Regions from separate parts of the Lysinibacillus sp. NPDC096212 genome, predicted to be linked through region 2. Evidence: riboswitches for the same ligand, from Rfam matches in the RefSeq annotation. Region 2 holds a riboswitch; each other region holds the start of a gene.
What was found. A riboswitch is a leader RNA that binds a small molecule or an ion and turns the genes downstream of it on or off. The one in region 2 is predicted to bind S-adenosylmethionine.

Region 1 (4,291 bases), on a different contig from region 2:
CGGGAATCTCCTGAGCAATTTTCTGCATGGTCGACTCAGGTATTGGTGAATCAAGTAAACAGACTGCTGCGGGATTTCCCTTGTAAAGCTCTGTAGTAAAAGCATTGACGATAAAATACGAGACTTTGTTCAATTTTCCTCACCTCATAAACTATTGGGCTCTAGACAATTACTAAAAAAAGTAATATTATGTGCATCATATCTTTAATAATTATTATATTCTGAAAAAGGTGGACATGCATGGAATTCTCAAAAAAACTACAGCTACTTCCAACTCAATTTTTTGCAGCACTTGTGCAAAAAGTAAACGCTGCTCTTGCTGAAGGGCGTGATGTTATTAATCTTGGTCAAGGTAATCCAGATCAACCCACTCCTCCACATATTATTAAAGCATTGCAGGAGGCGGCAGAAAATCCTCAAAATCATAAATACTCTCCATTTCGTGGCATAGCAGAATTACGCCAAGCAGCTGCAAGTTTCTACAAACGCGAATACAATGTTGACATTGATCCTGACACAGAAGTAGCTATTCTTGGTGGTACGAAAATTGGTCTTGTTGAGTTACCGTTAGCCGTTTTAAACCCCGGTGATACTATGCTATTACCCGATCCTGGATATCCAGATTACTTATCAGGTGTCGTATTAGGTGATGTTAATTTTGAAGTTATGCCTCTTTTTGCAGAAAATCATTTTCTGCCTGATTATAATGCTTTATCCGATGCAGTAAAAGAAAAGGCGAAGATGCTTTACTTGAATTACCCGAATAACCCAACTGGCGGTACTGCAACACTTGAATTTTTCGAGGAAACAGTACGCTTTGCAAAAGAGCACAATATTATCGTAGCACATGATTTTGCCTACGGGGCGATTGGATTTGACGGCAATAAACCTATCAGCTTCCTGCAAGCTGACGGTGCAAAAGATGTCGGTATCGAAATGTATACATTATCCAAAACGTATAATATGGCAGGCTGGCGCATTGGTTTTGCAGTTGGTAACCCTGATATTGTTGCAGCCATTAACCTTATTCAAGATCATCTATTTTGTAGTCAATTCCCTGCCGTGCAACAAGCCGCGGCAGTTGCACTTACTGCTTCCCAGAGTTGCGTGGATAAGCTAAGTGCGACTTATGAGCGTCGACGAAACGTACTGATCGAAGAAGCTCAGCGAATTGGTTGGCAAGTAACAGCACCGAGAGGCTCTTTCTTTGCATGGCTCCCTGTTCCATTAGGTTTTACGAGTGAACAATTTGCCGATTTATTGCTCGACAAAGCTGATATCGCAGTAGCTGCAGGCAATGGCTTCGGTCAATATGGTGAAGGCTATGTGCGGGTTGGCTTACTTGTTAGCGAAGACCGCTTACGTGAAGCGATCAGTAGAATTGAAAAATTAAACTTATTTAACTCATGAAGTAGACTCTACCCGAAAAACTGTTCCATTAGCTCAAACTTGCTATGGGAACAGTTTTGTCTCTTTCTTGCGGATTCTTTCGCAACTAAATATTATAACAAAATAAAAAATTTTAAAAATTCAATTGACTTACTATATCCTATAATTTATATTAGTTCTATCGGATTTACAAAAAAATATTATAAATCTCTTATCAAGAGTAGCTGAGGGACTGGCCCTATGAAGCTCGGCAACCTCCTTTTTTAAGGAAGGTGCTAAATCCTGCAAACGATCATCGTTTGAAAGATAAGAGAGGACACTTTTTTATGAGCCTCTCTTAATTTTTTTAAGAGAGTTTTTTTTATTTTCAAAAACCGATAAAAAAACTTTGGAGGTATGTTTCATGAAAAAGAAAAATAAAATTTTATTAGGTTTAGCAAGTCTCACATTAGTAGCAGCATTAGTAGGCTGTGGTACTAAAGAAAATAGTAAGGATAGTCAAAGTAAGGCTATTAATGAAAATAAGATTGTAGTAGGTGTAACTTCTGGTCCACACGAACAAATTGCTGAGGTTGTAGCAAAAGTTGCCAAAGAAAATGGCTTAGAGGTAGAAGTAAAATCTTTCTCTGATTATGTTTTACCAAATACATCGTTAGCAGAGGGCGATCTTGATGTAAACAGTTATCAACACAAGCCATTCCTCGAGACATTTAACAAAGATCACAATACAGATTTAGTGCCAGTTGGAAAAACAATTTTAAATCCTCTAGGCATATACTCTGAGAAATATAAATCATTTGATGACGTTCCTGATGGTGCAACGTTCGGATTACCAAATGATCCAACAAACGGGGCTCGTGCTCTATTTGTCCTTCAAGAGGCGGGCTATATTAAATTAAAAGACGGTGCAGACTTAACAGCATCTATTCGCGATGTGGAAGAAAACAAAAAGAATTTGAAATTCATTGAATTAGAGGCTGCACAAATTCCAAAACAGCTTAGTGAAGTAGATGTAGCAGCTATTAATACAAACTTCGCTCTTGATGCTGGCATTAATCCTAAAAAAGACTCCATTCTTTTAGAATCTACGGACTCTCCATATGTGAATTACATTGTAGTACGTGCCGAAAACAAAGATGACCCAACGATCAAAAAATTTGTTGAAGCTTATCAATCTGATGAGGTACGCAATTTTATTGAAAAAGAATTCCAAGGCTCTGTAATTCCAAGCTGGTAAGTGACGATTAAGGACCATTCATAAAATCAAGAATCTGCGGGACTCCTACAGGAAAGCTAGCAGATTCTTGATTTATAGAAGGACTAAGAAAGGAGATATCACCGTATGATTCAACTAGAAAATATAACAAAAGAATTTAAAACTAAAAATGGTATCGTCAAAGCAGTAGATGGTATTAACTTGCATGTCAAAAAAGGTGAAATTCATGGGGTTATTGGCTACAGTGGTGCAGGAAAAAGTACTCTTATTCGCTGTGTCAATTTATTAGAACGTCCAACAACAGGAAAGGTATTAATCGATCATGTAGATATTACTTCCCTTTCTCTAAACGACCTTCGCAAAACTCGTCAAAAAATCGGGATGATATTCCAGCATTTTAACCTTTTAAAAACAGCGACTGTTTACAACAATATCTCGGTACCATTAAAGCTTCTAGGCTATAACGACTCCGAAGTGAAAAAACGCGTTGCAAAATATGCAGAAATTGTTGGCCTAACAGAGAAATTAGATAGCTATCCTAGCCAGCTTTCAGGTGGTCAAAAGCAACGTGTCGCTATTGCACGTGCCCTTGCCCAAGAGCCTGAGATTTTGCTCAGTGATGAAGCGACAAGTGCACTCGACCCCGAAACAACTGACGCCATTCTTGAGCTTCTCTTGAAAATTAATCGCGAGCTAGGCATCACTATTTTACTCATTACACATGAAATGAATGTTATTCAAAAAATTTGCGACGATGTATCTGTTCTTGAATCAGGGGCGGTTGTGGAATACGGCTCTGCTATAGACCTATTTTCAAAGCCTCAGCATCCAACGACACGAAAGTTTTTAAATACCATTTCTCAACGTAATTTATCCCCTTCCCTTATCGAGCAATTAAATGTTTCAGGAAGTGTTATTCGTTTAACATTCCTTGGTGAAAGTACAGGGAAACCATTACTAGCAGAAGTGAGTAAAGTTTATGATGTTCAACCGAATATTTTAACCGCCAATATCATTGAATTAAAAAACGGCATTGTCGGTAATATTGTCGTGCATCTACACGGTGAAGCACATATCGTAGAAAAAGCACTTAAGTATTTTACAGAAAACGGAGTAAGCGTTGAGGAATTAGGAGGCGAATTAAATGAATAGCATTCAAAGCTTCTTTGCAGATTGGTCAGATGTTATTGGGAAATCCATTATCGAAACCTTCCAAATGGTCGGGATTTCATTATTTTTCTCTATTTTAATAGGGATCCCATTAGGGCTTTTAATTGTTTTAACTCGCCCAGGACAATCGTTTGAAAATAAATTTCTCTATCAATTTTTCAATTTATTTATTAATATTATCCGCTCTGTACCGTTCATTATTTTACTATTCTTCATTTTACCGTTTACGAAGCTAATCGTCGGCACAACTATTGGTGTAAAAGGTGTTATTGTACCGCTTGTTGTTTATACAACGCCTTATATTGCGCGACTTATGGAAACGGCACTTTTAGAAGTTGATCCAGGTGTGGTGGAAGCTTATACAGCAATGGGTATTAAACGTCGTCATATTATTTGGAATGTCTTATTACGAGAGGCGCGCCCATCCATTATTTTAGGTTTAACGATTGCCACAATCGGTCTTATAGGAGCAACAGCAATGGCAGGAATGGTTGGTGCTGGTGGTCTAGGTGATCT
Region 2 (4,291 bases):
GTAATTTCATGGGTCAGCTTCACATTGGCAGTCAGGGCACTTAAACTAGTTAAAGCATTTGATAGTTTACCTGGCAATAGATTTAAATGAAGCCAAGGTGAAGTTAAAATAATTCCTGCACATTCATATTTTCTTTTTTGCATGGTATGTAGTAATAGAGTCGCACCAAGTCCATGTCCTATTAAAAAGACAGGTAAATTATACGAAAAAGCATTCTCGATTAAATGCCTTGTATATTTGTTGTATTCTTTAAAATCTTCATCGTGAACACTTGAATATCCTACATTTACTCCATGATTAGGTAAATCCCCCATGACTATGTGGAAGCCTTCCAATCTAAGTTTTTCTATAAGCCATGCATACCAACGGTGATTTTCATATGCACCATGAAGAATAGCAACCACAGCCTTTGCTTGTCCATCAGCTTCCCATTTCCACATTTCACATAGTCCTCCTAAAAAAATAATTACACAATGATTATATCGTAATATCTTGATCATTTTAATTTTATATTTCCATCAAGTTGCGTATTTGATACGATAATATTACATCAAAGAAAGAAAAGAGGCGATCCTCATGATCTATCCATTTAAAGGTAAAAAACCCAATATTGACCCTTCTGTTTTTATTGCTGATTATGCAACCGTTACCGGCGACGTTACAATAGGTGCTGAAACAACAATTTGGTTTAACACAGTTATTCGAGGAGATGTATCACCAACAATTATAGGAAAAAGAGTTAGTATTCAAGACCTCTGTTGCTTACATCAAAGCCCCAAATATCCACTAATTATTGAAGATGAAGTAACAGTTGGACATCAAGTAACTTTACATAGTTGTACGATTCGAAAAAAAGCCTTAATAGGTATGGGCTCTATAGTATTAGACGGAGCGGAGATTGGAGAGGGTGCATTCATTGGGGCGGGTAGTCTAGTACCTCCAGGCAAAGTCATTCCTCCAAATAGTTTAGCACTAGGCCGTCCTGCAAAGGTTGTAAGAGAATTAAACGATGAAGATAAAGAAGATATGGAACGCATCATACGTGAATATGTAGAAAAGGGTCAATACTATAAATCTCTTCAACCAAAAAATTAATGTAAAGCAGCTCCACGATTGCTTGGGCAACCGAGCAATATAGGAGCTTATTTTTTTCGTTAAAAAACAGCGAAAGGGGCTAAATTAATGTTAAGCCCCTTTCTGTAATAGTATTTTAAAATATTTCCCCAGCTACTTCATTGCTTTAGCTGAATAGTTTATAAACCTGCTTTTTCTTTTAATGCGTCAGCTTTGTCTGTTTGTTCCCAAGGTACATTTAAATCTGTACGACCGAAGTGGCCATATGCGGCAGTTTGCTTATAAATAGGACGACGAAGGTTTAGCATTTTAATAATCCCCGCTGGGCGTAGATCGAATAGCTCGCGTACCCATTTTACAATTTCACTTTCCGTAACTTTTCCTGTTCCAAATGTATCAACAGCAATAGATACAGGTTGAGCAACACCAATCGCATAAGCTAGTTGTACTTCAGCTCGATCAGCTAAACCAGCAGCTACGATATTTTTCGCCACATAGCGTGCTGCATATGCTGCTGAACGGTCTACCTTAGTTGCGTCCTTACCTGAGAAAGCACCTCCACCATGACGTGCATAGCCACCGTATGTATCAACGATGATTTTACGTCCAGTTAGACCAGCATCCCCTTTAGGACCACCAATTACGAATCGGCCAGTTGGGTTGATGAAATATTTAGTATCGGCATCTAGTAATTCACTTGGAACAACTGGAGCAATAACGAATTCTTTTAAGTCTGCTTGAATTTGCTCAAGTGTAGCTTCTTCATCATGCTGTGTTGAAATTACAATCGTATCAACGCGTACTGGTACATTGTTTTCATCATATTCAACCGTTACTTGCGTTTTTCCATCTGGACGTAAATATGCTAGTTCACCAGATTTACGTACTTCCGTTAAACGACGAGCTAATTTATGCGCTAAACTAATTGGTAATGGCATAAGCTCTGGCGTTTCGTTACATGCATAACCGAACATTAAACCTTGGTCACCTGCGCCAATTGCTTCAATGTCAGCGTCTGTCATAGAGCCTTCACGCGCCTCTAATGCTTGGTCAACACCTTGAGCAATATCAGGTGATTGCTCGCCAATAGCAACAAGAACTGCTAGGTTTTCAGCATCAAAGCCGTATTTCCCACGTGTATAACCGATTTCTGCTACAGTATCACGAACGATACCTTTAATATCTACATAAGTAGAAGTAGTAATTTCTCCAGCTACTAATGCTAAGCCTGTTGTTACTGTTGTTTCACACGCTACACGCGCGTTTGGATCTTCTGCTAAAATAGCATCTAAAATGGCATCCGAGATTTGGTCACAAATTTTGTCTGGATGTCCTTCTGTTACACTTTCTGATGTAAACAGTCGACGGTTTGTCATTTGATTTTCCTCCTATTACTTTTACAAATAATATTTGCGAATTAATACGGTACTCATTACCCATGTCAAGTTCGCCCCTAAGGATTGAACTCTCAAGCCATTGTTGCTGTCGTTGCACTTTCGCACATTAAACATTTGTTGCTGTCGTTGCACTTTCGCACAGTAAACATTTGTTGCTGTCGTTGCACTTTCGCACAGTAAAACAGTTGTTGCTGTCACTACGCTTCCGCACAAATAAACAGCTGCTTCTTTTAACACGAGGATTTTTGAAAGATCCGTCATTATAATAAGGAAAGGACTGTATACTTACCTTTAATTCGTTTTTAACAATAAAAAAATCCTTTTCTCACGCTTACTTAACATGAGGAAAGGAATAATGACTTCGGACCTTTCACTCTTATCGTTCAAGGGAGTTTCCCCTTGCATCAGATTGGCACCAGCGCATGTCGTGAAATAGTTCATGCAGGTTGCCGGGTTTCACAGGGCCTGACCCTCCACCAGCTCGGGATAAGAGTATCCGTTCAATATCTCATAATACGTAAAAGGTCGAACATTGTCAAATATTTTTAACTTCTTTCAGCGGGTGTCCAACATCGTGCTGTTGCTGTCGCTTCGCTTTCGCACAGACTAAAACCCTTTGCTGACGCTACGCTTTCGCGCAAAAAACATTGTCAGGCCCAAGCACAAAGCAGATTCCGGACGCATTGTTTATCTGTAGCGAAAGTAAAGCGACAGTTACAATTATGCCAAGACATAATTGATTGTATTCTTATAAAGAAAGTATCGGATTTATATAGAAACAAATTTGGATTATACTGTAATTTAAAACAAAATAATCCCTACTCTCCACCTTACATCATGTGTTAACATATGTGTAACCCTTTACAGCACATTTTGTAGCAAAAGCAAAGCGTTAGCTACAGAACATGTGGTGGATGAATATGATTGTAGCCCCTTTTCAGTCGAAGACAAGCTCCAACTAATAAAAAGCAAGCTAAAACTTCACATCCTGTGCGAACCCCATGTTAGCCCAAAGCTTCCAAACACAATTTTTGCTGTGTCGAAAGTGAATGTGTGATCACTTATTATAAATAGGGTAAAAAGCATTATCAAAACAAATCAATTTACTTTTTGTCGTTTTCTTGAAAAGTAATAAAATCTGAAAAATAATTTCTGAATTAGTATAGATTATTTAAGCAATTGTGTTATACTATTTTTGAAATTAAGAAAATCTCCCTCAAACTCTAGGGAATACTATAAAAAAGGATGGTATTTAATCGATGAATTCAGTAGAAATTGCAAACGAACTGAAGGAATTATTAAGCGGCGGTAACATTAATGTTCAACTTTCAGTACCACAATTAGCTGAAAAGGCTACTTCTCGTGGTGAAGCTATGTTAACAGTAGATGGCGCAGTTCGTGCAGAAACTGGCAAATACACTGGTCGTTCACCTAAAGATAAATATACGGTAGAAGAAGATAGCACAAAAGATAAAATTGACTGGGGAAAAGTTAACCGACCAATTTCTTCTGAAGTGTTCGATAACTTATATGTAAAAGTAGTAAAATATTTAAAAGAACGTGACGAATTATTCGTATTCAAAGGCTTTGCTGGTGCTGACAAAGATTCGCAATTAAGCATCCAAGTAATCAATGAATATGCTTGGCACAATCTTTTCGCCCATCAATTATTTATCCGTCCAACTAAAGAAGAATTAGCTTCTCATGTTGCTGACTTCACAGTTATTTCAGCTCCTAACTTTAAAGCAGATCCTGCTATTGATGGCACTGCTTCTGAAACATTCATCATTGTATCACTTGAAAAGAAAATTATCCTAATC
Region 3 (4,291 bases), on a different contig from region 2:
AATAAACATGAATGAATTTTATCAAATGCCCTTATTCGTAAAGCTAAAAGTAAGAAATATTGAAAAATCAAAGGAATGGTATGCAAACGTACTCAATTTCAATTCGGTATTTGATTTCCCAGATGCGAACGGAACAACTTCCATGACACATTTGAGAGGAGCCAAGTATCAAGATTTAATGTTATTAAAGGATGAAGAAGTCAGCACTTCTAACTCTGTCATTATTAATGTTTTCTCTAATAATATTCATAGTATTTATCTGGCTGCACTAGAAAATAAAACGAAAATCATTCAACAGCCGACAGTTCAACCATGGAATGCAAAAGAATTAACGATAGAAGATCCAGATGGTTATGTTTTTACAATAACTGAAAGTGTCGATTCCAATAAAGACTTCGATACTGTCATTGACAATGTTAATAATCAATCATAGTAATAAATTATGACATGATTGCAACAGCAGAAACAAGTTCATCTGTTACACTACTTGTGTGAAGCAGATGCTATATGTATACACGTGCGATGGCAGAGTGGCTAAAAGAATCAAGTTCCTTTTACGATGAAGGAAATAAAATCGGTAAGAAGTGTCCTTGATTCCTACAAATAGACAATACGATTGGCTGTGTTAACTAATTAACCTTTACTACTACTCCAACATTTACTATTATGGTTTGCCGCAGTTAAACGAAATAATAGAAACTGTCTTTATTTTCAAGAAGAGCGAAAGTCAACAATCTTCTATTTTTCAATTAAAACATGTTATTGAAACATCGCTGGAAGACCCTGTCGAACAAAGCTAGTTCGATAGGGTCCAAATCAATTTATCGGAACAATTTCAAGGTTTATCGCCCTAATTTTTAAATTTATCGCCTAACTTTTTTAATTTATCACCCAACTTTAATTTAACGCCTAACTATTATCTAAAATGGGTATCTCATGATACACTTTTTAATATAGACATTTTAATAAGGAGTCTTTACTTTGAAATCATTTTTAGCTGTTGGAATCGGCGGATTTTTGGGTGCCATCTGTCGATATAGCCTTGGTCTAGTACTTTCAAATAACGGTGGTTTTCCATTTGCGACACTTTGTATGAACTTAATTGGCTGCTTTTGTTTAGCATGGCTATTTACAACGTTTACAAAGCGAACACCTGTTATTATAGGAATTGGTACTGGCTTTTTTGGTGCTTTTACAACCTTTTCAACATTTTCTTTAGAAACGCTATTACTTTTGCAGGATAGTAAATGGCTACAAGCCGTTCTTTATATTTTTGTAAGTGTTTTTGGCGGTTTAGCTTGTGCATGGCTAGGATTTAAACTAGCAAAGGGGCGCTTCGTATGATAATGATTGGTATCGGTGGATTTTTGGGTGCACTAACAAGATTTTATCTAGGAAGATTGATTGTCCATACATACCCATGGGCAACATTTTTTATTAATATAACAGGTTCTTTTGCACTTGGCTTTCTATTTGCATTACATCCAAATGATTGGATTTGGCAGTTTATAGGGCTTGGTTTTTTAGGAGCATATACGACCTTTTCAACATTTGGTTTTGAATGTTTGCAACTCTTAGAGCAGAAAAAATGGAGGCAAGCGATTATTTATATATGCACTACAGTTTTATTCGGTTTACTTTTCGCGGCACTTGGCTTTGTCCTTGTGTAGCAGCATTTTTGAAATACTAGAGGTGATTTTTTGACACAGCCGTCCATTGAACAATTACAAGCGCTCGAAGCTGAAATTGAACAAACATTATATACTTTAATCGACTTAGAACTAGAAGAAAACTTTCCAGAAATGAATACTCGCTTTGCACAATTACTTGCAAAGGTTCAGGCTGCTCAGTTAATTGATTATAAACTTGACGTCCTCGTTGATCCTCAAGGATTGGCAACAGAAACATGCACTCTACTACAAAGTTTAATAGAAGCAAAGGCTAGACCACAAAAAAGACAACGCCTCCTAACACATCGTATGATTTTAAAAATATGGCTACGTAAAAATCAACGCTTTATGACGGAATTTTTACCACAAATGTTTTAGGTGAGGCGCCCCTCCAATTCTAAGGGCGCCTCCTTTTTCCCCCTTTCAGTTGTTAAATCAAGTTGTGCTGCGTAAAAACAGCGACACCAAAAATTCACGCTTTCCTATCCTCTAAACCTCTTACTTGTTCAATTTCCTTAATTAATATAGCTTTTAAACCAAGCTTGATTAAAAATATGTTGCAAAAATCGACTTTTTATTATAATATTTATTATTGTGAAAAAAAATAATATATTTGCTTCTTATCAAGAGAGATGGAGGGACTGGCCCGATGAAATCTCGGCAGCGGAACTTATGATTTAAGTTACTGTGCCAAATCCAGCAGGCAAAGGCTTGATAGATAAGAGGAGTGTTTTATAGATATAAGGCCTCTTCTTGTTGTTACAAGAAGAGGCCTTTTTATCGTAAAAAGAATGGACAAAAGACGTGTCCAATTTTATTTTTTGGAGGTAGACATGAAGAAAGAGAATCCATGGGCGCTGATCCCATTTGTTGTTTTTTTAATTTTATTTATTGGTTCAGGGGTTATTACAGGTGATTTTTACGCCTTCCCTGTCATTGTAGCCATTTCTATTTCAGGCGCTGTGGCTTTGGCAATGAATCGAAAAGAATCGTTTGCGCAAAAGGTTGATATTTTTTGCAAAGGCGCAGGAAACTTAAATGTCATGCTGATGGTCATTATTTTTCTCTTGGCTGGTGCCTTTTCAGCGGTAGCAAAAGGCATGGGGGCAGTGGACTCCACTGTAAACTTTGCTTTATCGGTCGTTCCGCCAAACTTACTTGTCGTAGGCTTGTTCATCATCGCCTGCTTTATCTCCCTATCAATGGGTACATCGGTGGGAACGATTGTTGCACTGGCTCCAATTGGAGTTGGGATAAGCGAGCATATCGACCTTTCCATGGCTTTAGTAATGGCAGCGATTGTTGGCGGTTCGATGTTTGGCGATAATTTATCTTTTATTTCAGATACAACAATTACTGCCGTTCGTTCACAAGGTGCACAAATGAAGGATAAATTTAAGGTGAATTTTTGGATTGTGTTGCCGGCAGCTATTGTAACGAGCCTTATTTTAGGAGTTATCACAATGGGTGAAACTGCACAAGTGGAGCATTTAAGCTATAGTTGGGTAAAAATTGTTCCCTATGTTTTGGTTATTATTTTAGCGTTAGCTGGAATGAATGTTTTCCTTGTTCTGGCATCTGGGATTGTTCTTGCCGGGGCTGTTGGCTTAGCGGATGGCAGCTATCACTTAATGAGCCTTTTTCAAAAGATCGGCGAAGGAATGTCAGGCATGTATGAAATGGCATTCCTTGCGATATTAATAGCTGGAATGGTGGAGGTTATTAAGTTTAACGGAGGGATTGACTTTCTACTTCACCTTGCAACAAAAAGGATTAAATCGAAAAAAGGTGCTGAATTTGGCATTGCCGGCCTAGTGGGTTTAACAAATTTATCTACGGCCAATAATACGATTGCTATTTTAATTGCTGGTCCACTTGCAAAAAATATTGCTGAACAGTATGAGATTGAGCCGAGAAAATCCGCAAGTATATTAGATATTTTCTCCTGTACGATCCAAGGTCTACTGCCATACGGAGCCCAATTCCTGGCAGCCGCAAGCGTAGCCGGAATATCGCCAGTGAGCATGCTGCAATACTCTTTCTATCCAGTCCTTATAGGAATTTGCGGAACCATTGCTATCCTCATCGGATACCCGAAAGAAAAGAAAGCCTGAGCTTCATCACTTAAAAAAAAATATTGTTTTACCATTAAAATAATCCAATTGTTTTGAAAGAAATAATCAAAACGATTGGATTTTTTATTTGAGGCTATTCATTTTTTGTGATAGAGATAATACTTAAAAGTTACAATTACACTTTCTCATTAGTTATTTCGTAGCGTCTATATTTGAACATAAATCCAATTCCAAGAATAGGTCCAATCGCTAATATTGTAAAGATCCACTCCCATCCAATGATCCTCAGTATAATAGGGATTAGATTTATTGAAAATATAGTAAGTAAGAAACCAATACACATTTGAAAAGTAAGGGCTGTACCTACATAATCAACCTCGGCTATGTCTGAAACTAACCTTCCTAAAAACAAAATCATTCTTTGATCTATACGAAAAGGTTGGATTGTCATTTACACAAAATTATTGACTGTCCCTTGATTAAATAATACCAAATACAGGATAAAATTCCTTCGTAAATCTTATCATTGATAAAATAAAAATAATC

Region 1: linked by a shared signal. The riboswitch ahead of ACIQ7T_RS12810 (MetQ/NlpA family ABC transporter substrate-binding protein) and the one ahead of metK (methionine adenosyltransferase) in region 2 are both predicted to bind S-adenosylmethionine.
Region 3: linked by a shared signal. The riboswitch ahead of ACIQ7T_RS11680 (Na+/H+ antiporter NhaC family protein) and the one ahead of metK (methionine adenosyltransferase) in region 2 are both predicted to bind S-adenosylmethionine.

What each region holds. Positions count from the first base shown of each region.
Region 1 is NZ_JBIWFQ010000011.1:90,534-94,824, forward strand. It holds gene ACIQ7T_RS12800 (PhzF family phenazine biosynthesis protein) at 1-133, opposite strand, end outside; gene ACIQ7T_RS12805 (pyridoxal phosphate-dependent aminotransferase) at 241-1,410, shown strand; SAM riboswitch class I at 1,598-1,702, shown strand; gene ACIQ7T_RS12810 (MetQ/NlpA family ABC transporter substrate-binding protein) at 1,793-2,626, shown strand; gene ACIQ7T_RS12815 (methionine ABC transporter ATP-binding protein) at 2,732-3,757, shown strand; gene ACIQ7T_RS12820 (methionine ABC transporter permease) at 3,750-4,291, shown strand, end outside.
Region 2 is NZ_JBIWFQ010000002.1:28,639-32,929, reverse strand. It holds gene ACIQ7T_RS01920 (alpha/beta hydrolase) at 1-440, opposite strand, end outside; gene ACIQ7T_RS01915 (gamma carbonic anhydrase) at 577-1,095, shown strand; gene metK (methionine adenosyltransferase) at 1,254-2,450, opposite strand; SAM riboswitch class I at 2,845-2,964, opposite strand; gene pckA (phosphoenolpyruvate carboxykinase (ATP)) at 3,731-4,291, shown strand, end outside.
Region 3 is NZ_JBIWFQ010000010.1:19,536-23,826, reverse strand. It holds gene ACIQ7T_RS11700 (VOC family protein) at 8-433, shown strand; gene crcB (fluoride efflux transporter CrcB) at 982-1,344, shown strand; gene crcB (fluoride efflux transporter CrcB) at 1,341-1,670, shown strand; gene ACIQ7T_RS11685 (hypothetical protein) at 1,701-2,048, shown strand; SAM riboswitch class I at 2,288-2,395, shown strand; gene ACIQ7T_RS11680 (Na+/H+ antiporter NhaC family protein) at 2,504-3,784, shown strand.